DNA from 4 places in the Cetobacterium sp. 2G large genome. Region 4 is predicted to be linked to each of the others. Evidence: riboswitches for the same ligand, from Rfam matches in the RefSeq annotation. Region 4 holds a riboswitch; each other region holds the start of a gene.
The links. A riboswitch is a leader RNA that binds a small molecule or an ion and turns the genes downstream of it on or off. The one in region 4 is predicted to bind cobalamin.
Positions count from the first base shown of each region.

Region 1: another riboswitch for cobalamin. It lies ahead of H5J23_RS09280 (TonB-dependent receptor); the one in region 4 lies ahead of H5J23_RS13385 (TonB-dependent receptor).
Region 2: another riboswitch for cobalamin. It lies ahead of H5J23_RS00675 (hypothetical protein); the one in region 4 lies ahead of H5J23_RS13385 (TonB-dependent receptor).
Region 3: another riboswitch for cobalamin. It lies ahead of H5J23_RS02435 (sirohydrochlorin cobaltochelatase); the one in region 4 lies ahead of H5J23_RS13385 (TonB-dependent receptor).

Region 1 covers NZ_JACHTH010000005.1:1,359,112-1,363,319, forward strand. The annotation lists gene H5J23_RS09280 (TonB-dependent receptor) at 1-1,856, opposite strand, end outside; cobalamin riboswitch at 1,882-2,051, opposite strand; gene H5J23_RS09285 (methylated-DNA--[protein]-cysteine S-methyltransferase) at 2,172-2,648, shown strand; gene putP (sodium/proline symporter PutP) at 2,663-4,096, opposite strand.
Region 2 covers NZ_JACHTH010000002.1:58,308-62,515, forward strand. The annotation lists gene H5J23_RS00670 (FAD-dependent oxidoreductase) at 1-659, opposite strand, end outside; gene H5J23_RS00675 (hypothetical protein) at 836-1,240, opposite strand; cobalamin riboswitch at 1,334-1,506, opposite strand; gene H5J23_RS00680 (HAD-IIA family hydrolase) at 1,570-2,346, opposite strand; gene H5J23_RS00685 (MgtC/SapB family protein) at 2,343-2,861, opposite strand; gene glpQ (glycerophosphodiester phosphodiesterase) at 2,882-3,949, opposite strand; gene H5J23_RS00695 (TRAP transporter large permease) at 3,964-4,208, opposite strand, start outside.
Region 3 covers NZ_JACHTH010000003.1:258,198-262,405, reverse strand. The annotation lists gene H5J23_RS02440 (ABC transporter ATP-binding protein) at 1-1,459, opposite strand, end outside; cobalamin riboswitch at 1,620-1,797, shown strand; gene H5J23_RS02435 (sirohydrochlorin cobaltochelatase) at 1,922-2,764, shown strand; gene H5J23_RS02430 (ABC transporter substrate-binding protein) at 2,809-3,669, shown strand; gene H5J23_RS02425 (iron ABC transporter permease) at 3,666-4,208, shown strand, end outside.
Region 4 covers NZ_JACHTH010000007.1:599,025-603,232, reverse strand. The annotation lists gene H5J23_RS13385 (TonB-dependent receptor) at 1-1,706, opposite strand, end outside; cobalamin riboswitch at 1,899-2,080, opposite strand; gene H5J23_RS13380 (C40 family peptidase) at 2,205-2,675, opposite strand; gene H5J23_RS13375 (META domain-containing protein) at 2,662-3,048, opposite strand; gene H5J23_RS13370 (hypothetical protein) at 3,097-4,208, opposite strand, start outside.

The DNA of each region.
Region 1 (4,208 bases), on a different contig from region 4:
ATATAATAATTTCTTTCTGGTGCAGGGTAGTAATTACGAGTTTTACTATAACTACTATATCCTACATAATCATAATATTTTTCATTAAATAAATTATTAATTCCAGCATTTATAACTAATCCATCTTGAAAATCATATACAAAAGTTAATCCACTTAATAAATAGCTATCTATTTTCTCTCTTTCATTGGCTTCATCATTACTATCGTAAGATTTTCCATAGTATTCCCAAGAGTTATTCATACTTAATTTTTCATTAAATTTATAATTAAAGTTTAATACTCCCTTTATATTAGGAATTCCAGGAATATCTTTCCCTTCTTTAAACTCTGTTTTCATATAAGTTATTGATTCCGATATTGTCAATTTATCAAAATAGTGTTCTAAAGAAAACTCTATTCCTTTTCTCTTACTTGTTCCATCTAAATTTCTATTTTTATTAAATTCATCGTTTTTATTTACTCCATAGAAAATTTCATTTTCTGTTTCTATATAGAATACTGATGTTGAGATATATGTATTCCCTACAAAATCCTTTACTCCAATTTCATAAGTTTCTGTTTTTTGAGGATTAAATTCTCCTGCCCAAGCATTTATTTCATCTGTATTAGGTGCTCTAAATCCTTTGGTATAACTTACATATGTAGATCCCGAATCAGAATATAAATAGCTTCCTGTCAGTTCTATTGCATCTTCTTTAAACTTTCTTGTTACAAATCTATCTCCCTTGTATTCAATATTTTGTCTTCTGTATCCTTGAGTAAATCTAAACTTCTCTATTGTAGAACTATTTATTATAAATCCACCTAAAGAGTTTTTTTCAGATTTTCCATTTCCATAAGCAAAATCTCTTGTCTCTCCCTGATAAATGTCTCCACCAAATACAACATAATTCTCATCTAAATATGAATATTTAAGTTGTGGCTTTAAATATTTAACTTCTGTCTTGTAATTACTTCCATTTGAAGAGTAGTTTTCATGAGCATATCTTCCTAATAGTTTAAATTCTAAATCAGAATTTATATTATATAAGTAATCTCCTACAAAATTATTTTTCTCTGTTTTTCCATCAATTCTCCAAGCATTTGGATTAGATTGTGTTCTGTCTTCATTAACTTCATCTTTAGTCAATGCTCCCGGAGCTTTAAAATCATTTTTAGAATAATTATATTTAAATTTTAACTCTCCATCATTAAGTTTATATCTACTTCTAAATCCAAAACTTTGTAAATCATCTTTAGAATAATCCCTATATCCATCTTTTTCTTTTTTCAAATAATCTACTTCAACTAAAAGCTTTTCTCCTATTTTAGTTCCATATGTAATTTGCTGTTTTTTTAATCCATAAGATCCTATTTCACTATTTAAGCTTCCATAATTTTTTTTATTTTCAGGTGCTTTTGTCACTATATTTATTGTTCCTCCAACTGCTCCATCTCCGTATAAAACTGAGCCTCCAGAAGGTATTACTTCAATTCTCTCTATATTATCTACTGGAATATTGCTTGTTTGATATCCTGATAAATCAATCGAATTAATTGGCGCTCCATCAACTAATACTATAACATTTGACTTTGCTGTAGGCCCTTGACCTCTTATATCAAAAGCGGCATCTGCTCCACCCATCTCTTTTACAATAACACTTGATACTAATTTTAAAGCTTCTGCTACTGTTTTCGCTCCCCTTTGCGTTATCTCTTCTCCTGTTAATACAGTTATATTTTTAGGTATATCTGCTATTGTTGTCTCTGTATTTTCACTCGTTATAACACTTTCTTCTAATTTCACAACCTTGTCTTGTCCCATTGATAAACTAGATGCAAGAATCAGTCCTGCAATATAAAATCTTTTTTTCATTTAATTTAATCCTCCCATTCTGTCACTCGCAGTTTATTTTTATGGCAGGTATCCTGACTCAACTTCATCCTCCAATAGCCCTTCCCAGTTTCCCAGTGGTTTATCTATTTTTGTCCATTTTACAGTGGCGTGACCGTTTAAGCTTTTCACTTAATTCCCTTTTAATTTATAAAAACCATAACGTCTTATTATACTATAATCACTTCATTTTTAAAAGTTTTAAACAATAAGTGAACAAAATATATTTTAAATTAACCTTGATTTATTTATATTTTTTAAGTACAATTTAGATAAAAAATTTTTTAAGGAGAGTTTATGAAAAATATTATCCCAGGTTATTTTTATATTTTTGACACTCCATTTGGTTTACTTAAAATTGAAGAATTAAATAATGAAATTATTAAAATTGAACTTAACAAACCTACTTCAAATAGAACTTTTAAGCTTACAAAACTTTTAGAAGAATCCTTTAAAGAGATTGATGAATTTCTAAAAGGCAAGAGAAAAAAATTTACATTTAAAATAAATCCTATTGGAACAGAGTTTCAAAAATCTGTTTGGAAAGCATTGCTTAATATTCCTTATGGAGAAGTTAAAACTTATAAAGATATTGCAATTGCTATTGGCAATCCTAAGGCATGTAGAGCCGTTGGATTAGCAAACAATAAAAATCCCATCCCCATAGTTATTCCTTGTCATAGAGTAATTGGTTCCAATGGTAAACTAACTGGATATGCCTATGGATTATCTATAAAATCCCATTTACTTAATTTAGAAAAAGGTGCAAAATAATTTCGCACCTTTTTTTAGGCTTCAACTACATTTTTAAAAACTACTTTCTCTACTATGTAAACTGTTATTAGATTAGTAAAAAATCCTGGTAATAACTCATACATATAACTATCTAATCCTAAAACTTTCCACATTAAAAATACAAACATTCCTACTAAAATCCCTGATAAAACACTTTTGCTATTTACATTTTTAAAATAAAGTACCGATATTATTGCTGGTCCAAATATTGTCCCAAAACCTCCCCAAGCATAAGCTACCAATGATAGTACTTTAGCATTTTGATTTAATGCAAATAGTAATGCTAATAAAGCTATTACAACAACACATAGTCTTCCAACCCACATTATCTCTTTGTCAGAAACATCTTTTTTCATATATTTATAAAAGTCTTCTGTTAAAGTAGTTGATGAAACTAACAATTGTGAATCTATCGTTGACATTATTGCTGATAATATTGCAGCTAATAAAATTCCTGCTACCCAAGGATTAAACAACTCTTTTATCATATAGATAAATATTTTTTCTGCATCTCCTCCTAACTCTGCAACATTTTTAAAAAGTGGTATTCCTAAAAGTCCAATTGCTATTGCTCCAATTAAAGAGATAATTACCCATATCATAGCTATTCTTCTAGATTTTTTTAATTCTTTTACATCACTTATACTCATAAATCTAACTAAAATATGAGGTTGTCCAAAATATCCTAGTCCCCAAGCTAAAGAAGACAATATTCCTAATATTCCTATATTCTCTCCATTTTGTTTAAATATATTAAATGAAATTCCTTTCAACTCAATTCCTTGTCTAACTGTCTCAATATCTCCAATTTTATAATATGCTGCTAACGGAACCGCTATTATAGCTAAAAACATTAGCCCTCCTTGAAAAAAATCTGTCCAACACGAAGCTAAATATCCACCCATAAATGTATACACGACTATTGTTACTGTACCAATTATTACTGCAACTTTGTAATCAATTCCAAGTATTGATTCAAATAGTTTTCCTGCTGCTACTAGTCCAGATGATGAATAAATTGTAAAGAAAAATAGTGTTCCTAAAGCTAGAACTTTTCTTATTGTTCCTTTATCATCTTTTAATTTTTTTTCTAAAAATGTTGGTAAAGTTAAGGTATCTTCTATTTCAGTTTCAACTCTAAGTTTTGGAGCTATAAATTTCCAATTTAAATATGTTCCCACGGTTAAACCTATTACAACCCAAATTTGTCCAAATCCTGAAAGATATACTGCTCCTGGTAATCCCATTAATAACCATCCACTCATATCACTAGCTTGTGCTGATAGCGCAGTTACCCAACTTCCTACTCCTCTACCTCCTATTAAGTAATCCTCAGAACTGGAGGTTTTTCCATAAAAATAAACTCCTACTCCTATTAAAAATAATAAATATGCTCCAAATGTAATAAATGTTTCTACTCCTATCATTTTATACTCCTCCCAAATTTTTAATAAAAATAAAAAAGGGTCACTCAAGTACAGTTTTGTACCTAAGTGACCCTCATCAAAAGAATCCTATTAAAAATAATCTTTTATTAAA
Region 2 (4,208 bases), on a different contig from region 4:
TTTTGAAAATCTTTTTTAACTTCTTCCCTAATCTCGGGCTCTTCTCTTAAAAGAATATTATCTCCACCTTCAAAAACAGTTACTTGTGAACCAAAGTTATTAAAAATTGATGCAAATTCTAGTCCTATATATCCACCACCAATAATTGCTAATTTAGAAGGTAATATATCTAACTCCATAATAGATGTACTCGTGTAGATATTCCTAGTTTTTTCTAATCCCTCTATTTTAGGAATAATCGTCTTTGCTCCTGTATTTATAAATATTTGCTCACCTTTTAATATAGTTTTATCTTCTCCATTTGTAACACTTATCAAATACTCAGTTTCAAAAGAACCTATTCCTGTATAAATATCTACATTTTTAAAAGAATCTAACTTATTATAATTAGCCCCTCTTAAATCGGAAATTAGTGTGTTTTTTCTTTCAATAGCTTTTTTAAAATTCTTTTCAATTTTTTGAGATTCTTCAACAAGAATTTTTGTAGGAATGCATCCTACGTTTATACAAGTTCCACCATACATATTTTTATCTTTTTCAATTAAAGCAACTTTTTTCCCTATTTTTCCTAAAAATCCCGCAAGAGTTTTTCCACCTTTTCCAAACCCAATTATAATAGCATCATAAGATTTAGCATTTAAAATATTACATATTTTCATAATAGTACTCCTTTTCATATTCTTATTTCATATGCTCAGAATACAATATTATTTATTTTCTGTAAATTAGTTACAAAAAAGTAACTACTATAAATTTTCAAAATTTAAAAAATAAAAGACGCTAAAATTTAAAGTTCTAGCGTCTAACAATAAAAATTTTATTTATATTTTACAAATTAATTTAAACTTTTATTATATGATATATTTAAACTATTTTTAACTTTTTTTAAGCTATCTAAAAATCTATTTTTTCTATTTATATGATATACAGCTTGCCTTTTCCATGGGTCTACTTCAAATAAATCCTTGTTTAAAGAGTAATAATATTCTTGGCAAAACTTTATATATTCTTTATAAAAAGTTTCTAAATTTTTTATTCCTTTATACTTTTTTAAATAAAATAACAATAGCTGTTCTTGAGGTGTCATCTTTACAATATGATATAAAAACTCCTGCTTCCCACTCATAGCTGATAAATTTTCTTCTAAAAACTTTGACAAATCTTGATAAGTTTTAAAAGTATGTATAAACTTATCAAATTCTCTAAACTTATTATAATCCCATTTTAAATCTTTACTCATCTTTCTCACTCCCTTGAACGTAGAGAAGAAGACAAAAAAATCTACTGGATATATAATCCTTTAGATTTTTTTACACACTTGTCCACTCCTAACAATTTTGTGTAGTTTTTAGGTAAGTCTCCTGACTTAGAATCACTTTACTCCTATCCTTCCCAGATTTTATTCCAGTGGTTTTATAGTTTCATCCTCATTACAGTAGCGGAGGCTGTGTAGGATTTACACCTACTTCCTTGTTATGCCTAAGCACCCAAAAACTTTTATTTAGTTTTATAATAATTTTATATCTCATTTTAAATTATTTGTCAATTCTTAAAATTAAAAATAGCTTCTTATATATCAGCTATACTATCTAATATATAAGTTGGATTATAAACACTTTTACTATCCCTTTTAGCTTCTCCTGTTAAAACTAATATTGTGTCACAGTCATTAATATATCCTGAAGCGATATCAGTATATAATCTATCCCCTACTATTACTACTTCATCTTTTAGTAAATTTAAATTTCTTAGTGCATAATCAAGCATAGCTTTTTTAGGCTTTCCAAAATATTTAGGAATTTTTTTTGTACATAACTCAATTATATTGCAAATAGCTCTACAGTCTGGTAAAAATACTCCATCCTCCACAGGATAAACTAAATCTTCATTTGCTGCTAAATATTCTACATTTCTATGTAGAAGTTTACAAGCAATCTCTAACTTTTTATAGTTTAATTCAGAATCAAGTGTTACCACAACTATATCAATTTCAGAAAAATCAAACTCATCATTTTCATCAAATATTTGAATCTCTAAATCTTTACAATAATTTTTATAATCCTTTGTCCCCACCATAAATATTTTTTTATCTTTACAACTATTTTTTAAATAATCTGCTAATACTCCTCCAGCAGTTATTATCTCTTTCAATTCAGCTTCTATTCCCAGTTTTGTAAATTTTTCGATATAGCTCTTTGGATTTTTAGAGGAATTATTCGTATAAAACCCTATTTTCTTTCCACATTTTCGTAATTCCTCAATTTTTTCTTTAGCTCCTGGTATTAGAACATCCCCTAAAACTATTGTTCCGTCTATATCAAATAAGTATCCTTTATAATCTTTCATTTTTGCTCCTCTTTTGTTAAATTACTTTTAGTTGCTTTTTTATTTCTTACCATGGTTATAACTTTTCTTTCTAGTATTTTCATTACTATTAAAGTTATAACAACAATTAAAAAAGCTGCTATAGATAAAAATACAAATCCATATCCAATTGCTAATCCAATTGCTGCTGTTATCCATAAAGTAGCTGCTGTTGTTATTCCTGAAACCTTATCATTTGAATAAACTATTGCTCCTCCCCCTATAAATCCCACTCCTGTTACAACTTGAGCTGATAGTCTTGTAATATCTAATTTATAACTTTCTATGAGGTTAGGTTGGGAGGATATTAAATTTATTTGCCTTATTAACAGCTCCTCTTGTAAAAGGGCAATCGTTGTAGCTCCTAAACATACCAATATTAAGGTTACAAATCCTGCTGATTTATTTTTTAACTCTCTTTCTAATCCTATACAACCTCCAAATATTGAAGAAACTGTCAATCTAAATAATATCTCTGTCAATCCTATCCCAGTCATAATTATCCCTCATTTTATATTTATTTATTTTGATTTGCTATAAACTGAACTCCTAAATCTGGAAAATCTGTAAATACCCCTGTAGAATTAGTTTGGTTAAATATGATTTCAAACATCTCATCTATATTGTCTACATAGTTTGGTAAAGCATCTTTTCTAATTGTGTACGGATGTAATTCCAATCCATTTTTTCCAATATATTCTACTAATGGAGTTACTTTTATATCTCCTTTTTTAGAATTATCTCCATCTATTAGCATATACCATGCTGGACCTATTCCATCAGCATATTTTGATACTTCTTCTACTCCCTCTGGAGTAAACATCCAATCATAATTATAGTTTACCCATTCACCTTTTTTATTTTTTTCCATAGTTTCATTCCAATCAGTATATGCAACTAACTGAACTAATTTTAAATCCATTCCCATCTCTGGCATAAGTTCATTTTTAACTCTTTTTAACTCATTAAAATCAAAAACTTGGAAATAGATGGGGTCATTCTTACTTGTATAACCATACTTTTTTAGAATTTGTAAAGTTTCTTTAGCTATATCTTTTCCCTCTTGATGATGTAACCAAGGAGCTTTAATTTCTGGATATATTCCAATTCTTTTTCCTGCTGTTTTTTCTAACCCTTGAATAAACTCTAATTCTTCTTCTAAAGTATGGATTTTAAATGTTGATTTCCATAAAGGGAATCTTCCCTCGTAAACCAATTTTTCCTCACCATTTTCCACTTTAAAATTTTCAGTCATATTTAAACCTTTTATTTCAGCTAAAGTAAAATCCATAACATAATATCTACCATCTTTTCTTGCTCTATTTGGATATTGCTTAGCAACATCTGTAAGTTGGTCTAAAAAATGATCATGTATTACAATTACTTTATTATCCTTAGTCATAGCCAAATCTTGTTCTAAATAATCTGCTCCTTGACCAAAAGCTAAAGCCTTTGACTCAAGTGTATGTTCTGGCAAATAACCACTTGCTCCTCTATGTGCTATTATAATTTTTTTATCATTTTGTGAAAAAGTCGCTAAAGATAATCCTACCATACTAAGTGCTAATAAAATTTTTACGTTCATCTGACCTCCATGGATTACATTAATAGGTTTGGTATATATAGTGCTATTGTCTCCGAATAAGTTAAGATAGCTAAAACTATTAACAATGCTAAAATAAATGGTAATACCTCTTTTACAAACTCATCGAGTTTTACGCCAACTATAGTACATGTTGTAAACATCATTGAGCCAAAAGGTGGTGTTATTCCTCCAATCATAATATTAACAATTAATATTACTCCAAACTGAATTGGATCTATTCCAACCTTTAAAGCTGCTG
Region 3 (4,208 bases), on a different contig from region 4:
TTTTTAAGAATAACCTAGCCATAGCAATTTTTTGTCTTTGTCCAGAGCTTACATGTACTCCACCTTCACCAATTATAGTATTTTCCTCTTGAGGAAATTTGTCAAAAATTTCATAAACATATGATTTTTCAATTGCAAAGTTTAATTCCTCTTCAGTACAATTTTCTTTTACAAGAGTGATATTATCAATTAAACTTCCATTTATAATATAATCACTTTGATCTACGATTCCAAGTCGTTCTAAATATGTTTTAAAAGTTATTTTATTTAATGGAATATTATTAATTAAAATTTCCCCATTTGTAGGAAGTAAAGCTCTTTTTAAAAGAGAAGCAGTAGTACTTTTACCAATTCCACTTTCACCAACTAGAGCTATTTTTTCTCCTTTTTCTATTTTTAAATTAAAGTTTTGTAAAATAGATTTCTCATCATAAGAAAAGCCTATATTTTTAAATTCAATTGAAGTGATAGGTTCTATTAGTGGTATATCTCCATCCATTCTATTGTTAAGATTTATAATTTCAGTAAATCTATTAACTCCAGATATTCCTTTTTGATAGATATCAACAAGTCCAACCATTCTCATAATTCTAAGTCTAAAACGATCAACTAAAAGCAAAAAAGATAAGATAATTCCCATTGTAACTCCATCTTTTATGTATAAATAACCTCCAGCAAGAATAATTATAAGTTGAGTTATATTAGAGTAAAAAGTTACTCCTGAAACAATTAAGCTAGATGGAATCATATTCTTCTTTTCACTTTCTAAAAGAGTATCATTTTTTTCAAGAAATCTTTTTTGAGCATAACCTTCTAAATAGTTATCTTTTAAAAAGGAGATAGTTCTCAAAATATCATGAAGATTAGCAGATAATAAACCTGAATTTTTTCGAACACTTCTATGACCAGCTTTCATTTTTTTATTTTCCTTATAAACAAAGATTAATGTTAGTGGTAAAGGAAATAAAGTAATTAGTGAAAGTTTTAAATCAAAATCTATCATTATAAAGATAGAAGCAATAATAGTTATAACTGAAAATATAAAATCCTCTAATCCTCTATGACAAAGAGTGGAAACACTATCTAAGTCATTAATAACTCTAGAAATTAAATCACCACTTTGATTTTTTTTAAAAAACTCACTAGGTTGATTTAAAAGTTTTTTTAATAGATCATTTCTCATACTTTGTTTTATTTTACTTCCCATTAATTTTCCGTTTGCTTGAGAATTAACGGCAAAAAATAGACGCAAAATATAAAGAATAATTAGTATAATAGAAAATTTTAACAATAAATCAATATTTTTAGATGGAAGAGCATCATCTATTAAATTTTTAATTAAAAGTGGTGAGTAAACATCAATAGCAGTCATAGCTAATCTCACACCTAAAAATAGAAGAAGAAGCTTATTTTCCTTTTTTAAATAGTAAATAAGAGTTCCAAAAGATGTTTTTTTCATAAAAAGTTCTCCTTAAAATACATTTATTTCTAAATTAATAGTAACTTTTTTTATACCTAAAAGTCAATACTTCATGATATAAATAATATAAATAATAGATGATAATGTTATAAATTTTAGATAATTTGATTGAAATTTGTACGATAAAGTGTTAATATTAATTAGATAAAAATGTAATGGTTCAACTTGATTAAAAGGGAATTGAGTGAAAATCTCAAACGGTCCCGCCACTGTATAGAGGATGAAAACAGTAATACCACTGAGGATATAAACCTTGGGAAGGGCTGTGAGTAGGATGAATCTAAGTCAGGAGACCTGCCATTATTTAGAATTCTGCGAGGACAGAGAAGGTAAAGGTTTTTACACTTCTCTTTTAGTATTTTCAAAAGGGAGGTTTTTTTTATTGGTGAGAAATTTTAATTTAAAATAAAAATAAAGAAAAATAATACAGGGAGATTAATGATGAACTTTTACAAAACTATGGAAAAGGGCGCGATTGTAGCAGCACATTTTGGAACGACACATGAAGACACAAGAGAAAAAACAATAGATATAATAAATAAAAAATTAAAAAATGAGTTTGATAAATTAGATTTTTTTCAGGTTTATACATCAAGAATTATAAATAGAATACTTTCAAAAAGAGGTATTGAAAATTTAAATACCACTCAAATTTTAGAAAAACTAGTAGAGCAAGGATATCAACATGTAATTATTCAACCAACATATATAATAAATGGAACTGAAATGGAAGCTTTAAAAAGAGAAGTGGATATGTTTTCTGATAAATTTGAAGATATAAGAGTTGGAACTCCATTATTAACAGAAGTAGATGATTATTTTAAGTTAATTGAAGTAATAGAAAAAGAAGTTGGAGTTTTAAAAGAGGATGAAGGAGTTGTGATGATAGGGCATGGCACAGAGCATCCTGCATTGTCAGCTTATCCAATGTTAGCTTATGTTACAAAAGACTTAGAAAAACCGATATACATAGGAACGGTAGAAGGATATCCAGGGCTAGATAATGTAGTAAGAGAGTTAAAAAGAGATAATAAAAGAAAAGTTACGTTAATGCCTCTTATGTTTGTAGCTGGAGATCATGCTAAAAATGATATAGCTGAAGATTGGAAAGAATCATTGGAAGAGAATGGATTTGAAGTAGAGGTAAATTTAAGAGGTTTAGGTGAAATTGAATCTATTCAAAATATTTTTATAGAGAGAGCTAAAAAATTAGAGAATTCTCAACCAGAGGATATACTAGTAAAAAAAGCTGAGTATGCTAAAGGAAGAAAAGCTTCTCATTAATTGGAAGAGTTTAACTCTTCCGCTTTTTATTAAAAGGAGAAATTATGAAGAAAATATTGTTACTATTTTTACTGATAACTACTTTAAGTTTTTCTAAAGAGAATGTAAGGGCAGTTTCAACATCACAGTTTACAACAGAAATTTTATTAGCTATAGGAGCAGAAAATCAGATTTTAGGAACAGCCTATTTAGATGATGAAATACTTCCAGAATTAAAGGAGAAATATGATAAGATACCAGTTTTATCAAAAGGAGCTCCAACTAAAGAGCAATTTTATGCTTTAAATCCTAACCTTTTAACAGGATGGAAATCTATAGCAACTCCTAAAAATTTAGGAACAGTAGAGGAACTAAAAGAAAATGGTGTAAAAGTTGTGTTTACAAAATCTCAAGATACATCTAAAATTGAGGATATATATGACGATATATTGATGTTTGGAGATATTTTTGATTTAAAAGATAATGCTAAAAATGTTGTTGAAAATATGAAAAAAGATATTATTAAAGTTACAGAAAATAATAAAAACAAAAAAAGTATCAAGGTTTTTGCATATGATAGCCAAGAATCAGCACCATTTGTAGTTGGAGGAAGTGGAATTGGAAATACTATGATTGAAATAGCTGGAGGAGAAAATATTTTTAAAGATACAAATTTCTCATTTGGACTTGGAACATGGGAAAAAGTATTGGATGAAAATCCAGAAGTTATTATAGTTATAGATTATGGAAATATAAGCTATAAGAATAAAATAGAATATTTAAAAAATAACTCTCCAATATCTCAATTAGAAGCTGTTAAAAACAATAGATTTATAAGAGTTCCATTAAGTTATATATCGGCAGGAGTTAAGGTTGGTAAAGGTATTGAGATAATTTCAAGTGGATTAAGAGAGGAAAAAAAGTGAAAGTAAAAGATAGAAATATAATTATAATATCTCTTATTTTAATTATAATTTTAGGAACAGTAGCAGTAACAATTGGAAGTGTTTCTCTATCTCCAATTCATGTTTGGAAAATATTGGTAAATAAACTCTCAAATAAAGAGATTTTTTCTATTGAATGGAAAAAATCAACAGAGATGATTGTTTGGAACTTAAGAGTCCCAAGGGTTATTTTAGCTTTGTTAGGTGGTGCAGGATTATCTTTAGTTGGAATTTTAATGCAAGCATTAACAAAAAACTCTTTAGCAAGTCCATATATTTTAGGAATATCTTCAGGAGCTAGTACAGGTGCAGTAATCTCCATTGTATTGGGAAGTATTTTAGGAATATCCTTTTCACCAGGTGTTGGAGCTTTTGTTTTTGGGACCTTCACAGCTTTTTTAGTTTTCTATTTAGCTGGAAATGGAGGATATTCGAGTACTAAATTAGTTTTAATAGGTGTGGCTGTATCCTCTTTATTTTCTGGAATTACAACATTTTTAGTAACAACTGCTAAAAATGAA
Region 4 (4,208 bases):
GGTACACTTGGTATCTCAGAACCTGCATATTCACCGTCTACTATTTTACTTTTTATATAAGTTATAGATGACTTTAAAGTTAATTTATCTATATAGTGTTCAGCAACTCCTTCAAATCCAACTCTTTCAGTTTTTCCAATGTTATAGTTTACCATACCTGAAAACTCTGGTGGTATAGCTGAATATATCTCATCATGTGTTTTTTTATAAAATGTAGAAATAGATAAATATGTGTCATTAAGAAAATCTTTAAGTCCTATCTCAATTGTATCTTGAACTTGAGGCTTTAATTTCTCTGAATTTTTTGTATATCTCATTTCAGAAGCTGTCGGAGTTCTAAAAGCTCTATTATATGAGATATAAGTAGAACCTGTGTCAGAATATAAATAGTTAGCACTTAATTCATAAGAGTAATTATTATATTTACTATCATCTTTCGTTCCAATTTTATTCCAATTATTTAAACTCGCGTCTCTCCAATAAAAATTATATTTTGAATAGTCATATCTTATTCCTTGACTCAATTGTAATTTACCAACCTCATACTTATTCATAAAAAATGTTCCAAAGTTTTCTTTAGTGGAATTCCCTGACTGTACATTTTTATATCCCATTATCTTATCCTTACCATTCTCCCCTAATCCTGTTACCTTCTTATACTCCTTTCCAACTGAATAAGGTTTAAAAGCTTCATCTAAATAGTCCATACCCACTATAAAATACCCATCTGGACTATAATTATGTTTTATTTGAGCTTTTACATACTTTCGCTCATCATCTCCATCTCTTTTAAAGCTTCCATAATATTTGTTTCCTGCATATCTATTAAAATTACTATTTTTTCTATAATAATAGTTTCCATATATTAGGAATTCTGTATCTGAAGATATATTTTTAGAAATTTTTAAATAGTTATCATTAGACTCATATTTTGAACCTGAAATTTTCCCAGGATTTTTTCTATCGTTATCAGATATATATCTCGGAACAGCTACTCCTAATTTATTTTTATCTCTATTATAAGTATACTTATACTCTATCTCTCCATTTTTCAAAAGATATTTAGCTTTTAAATTAAATGAATGATTTCTAAAATCTTCATGTTCTCTCCATCCATTATTGCTATCTTCAACAAAAGCTACTTCAGCTAAAAATTTATCTGTTATTTTTGCACCATAAAGAAATCCATATTTTCTAGTATTATAACTTCCATAATCACCAAAAATATTTCCATAAAAATCTTTATTTTCAACATTTTTAGTCAATACATTTATTACACCACCGATTGCTTTATCTCCGTAAAGTATGTTTCCTCCTCCAGGAATAACCTCTACCCTATCAATCATAGCTAAAGGTAAATTAGATATCTGACTAGGTGATACTGGTACTCCATCTAAGGTTATTAAAGAGTTCCGATCACTATACATAGAATTTAATCCTCTTATATCAAACTTTATTGTTCCTGCATATCTTGTCACTCTTATTCCTGGTACATTTTTCAATACATCTACTAAATCTTTTGCTCCACTATCTTTAATCTCTTGTGAAGTAACAATACTTATATTTGCAGATGTATCCCTAACAGTGGTTTCAAAATTTTCTGTTGTTATAACACTATCGCTTAATTTGATAACTTTATTAGTATTCTCACCAAAAGATATGATGGAAAATAACAAATAACTTATTCCTAATATTTTTCTACTCATCTTTCCTCCCATTTGATTTTCTTCTTAAATAACAATTACTCAATATAGAAAAATATTAGATAATTAAAAAATCTAATAAAAATCAAAAGCCCATTAAACTTTAGTTTTTATTAGAAATTAGAAGTTTTTATTTAATTACAAAAAATTGTATTATAAAATACACTCTTCTTTCTCATCTTTCCCCCACGAAAAATAAAAAACTAAATTTTAAATAAGTCTCCTGACTTAGTTTCATCCTACTCCTAACCCTTCCCAGATTTTATAATCCAGTGGTTCTATCAGTTTCGTCCACAATACAGTAGCTTGGGGCTGCGTGGGATTCTCACCCATCTTCCTCTATTAAGCCTTTTGGCATTTAAAATACTTTTATAATATAATACTTTAAATTTATTTTGTCAATTATTTGAATATAACATTTATTATTTGAATATTTTTTTTCATTTTGACTTCTTTTTTATATTATAAAAAAAAGAAGCAGAATATCTACTTCTTCTCTAATTATAAAACTTTTCTAACTTGCCAAAAATGATTATTCCAATAACTATCTATCTCAGAAATTACAACACCCTTTGATGTTGATGCATGCATAAATTTATTATTACCTAAATAAACTCCAACATGATGAGTTTTTCTCCATCCAATCTTAAAAAAGACTAAATCACCAACTTCCCAATAATTAGGTTTTTTTATTTTATCTCCCTCTTGGGCCATATTTTTAGTTGTTCTTGGCAATTTCTTTGAAAACTTTTCTTTATAAAGGTGCTGCATTAGAGCTGAACAATCCACTCCGCTTTTAGTTGTACCTCCTAGCCTATATCTAGTCCCTTTCCAACTTTTATAAAAAGCGGTTATTTTAGCAGTTCTTTCATTTCTTTCTCTTTCACTAATCCTAGCTGATGAACATCCTGTGAATATAATTAAAACGAACAAAAGTAATATTTTCAAAAGAAATCTATTATTTTTTAACAAAATTTAATTTTACTCCTGAATTTGTAAGTAGTATAATCCCATCTTTTGTTACCTCAATCTCTTTTGAATCTTTAAGATTTTTTAAATACTCTTGCTCTTGTATCATTAAATTTTCAGGTCCCATCATTCTAGTAGATCCAGGCTCTTGAATCGAAATTTTATTTCCTTCTAATGTATAGTTTGCAAAATATCTGTTAACACTTGAAGTTCCAGAAACCTTATCTTTCTCAAAATTAATATCAATTTCACTTTCTGGAAGAACACCTTGAAGAATATATGTATTCCCTATAATTTGAGAACTTATATCCTCTTTTTTTCCAAAACATCCTACAAATAACATAGTTGTAATTAAAAACAATAGTAGCTTCTTCATTTTTTCACCTCTTCTTTATTATTATTTCCTATTCTAACATGTTCAGCTTTAATTCTCCATATAAAATTTTAAATTTATTTTATCTATTATTTCATTATTTTTATTTAATATATCATATGTAATTTCTTGACCTTGTTCAAATTTTTCCAACTCGTCAATGGAAACAAAAACTTTTCCATTCTCAACTTTAATTTTCATATTTTCAAACAATATTACTCTAGAATTTCCTAAATTATCTATAACCTCTTCAATATTATTAAGTTTTATTTTTAAGTTTTTATAGTTTTTATTTATAATATTTGAAGATTCAATTTCATAATATTTATTATTTTTTTCTGAATCACCTATCTGTATTTTATCCTGACTATTATAATTTTTAGTTATTCCTATGATTTTAAAAATCTCCTTTTTACCACTTAAAATAACTATTTTATCTATCAACGTATTTTTTTTATTTTTATAAGCTATACTCAAAATATCTCCTGAAATTTTGTAAGTCTTATTATAATTTAAATCTTTTGGTAGCTCTACTCCTATAAAAATTTCATTTGAATTTTTAAATATATTACCATAATCTAACTCCTCAAGAAAAACTCCTGGATATTTCTCTATCAAAGGGACAACTTTAACAGTATTTCTATAATAATTAGTATCTTGATTATCTCCTTCTATTACCCCTTCTGGCTTTAAAATCAATCTTAATCCATCTAATTTATTTTCACTTTTTGTTATTTCTAAATTATAATCATTTAATTGTATTTTTTTAACTATCAAATATTTTTTTCCATACTCTTGTTTTTTCAAAATTGGATTTTTATAATCAAAATCTAAATATATATCCGAATTGAAATTAGGCATTTCTATCTTCAGAACTTGTGTCTCAATTTTGTCAGGATATTTATATTCTATTTCTAATTCATATTCTTTTTCTTTTAAATCCCATTCATAAATCATTAATTCCATTTTTTGTCTATTTAAACTTTTCCATTTTAACTCTATAATCAAGCCATCTAAATCTATTTTCTCCATTTGAAAAGTATATTTATCCCAAATAACACTTTTTTCTTTTATTATTTCTTTGCCTTTTTTAATTATAACTTTCTCTAAATTTTTATCTATCTTCAAATTTTTTCCTAAAATATCTACAGTTGAAAAATATC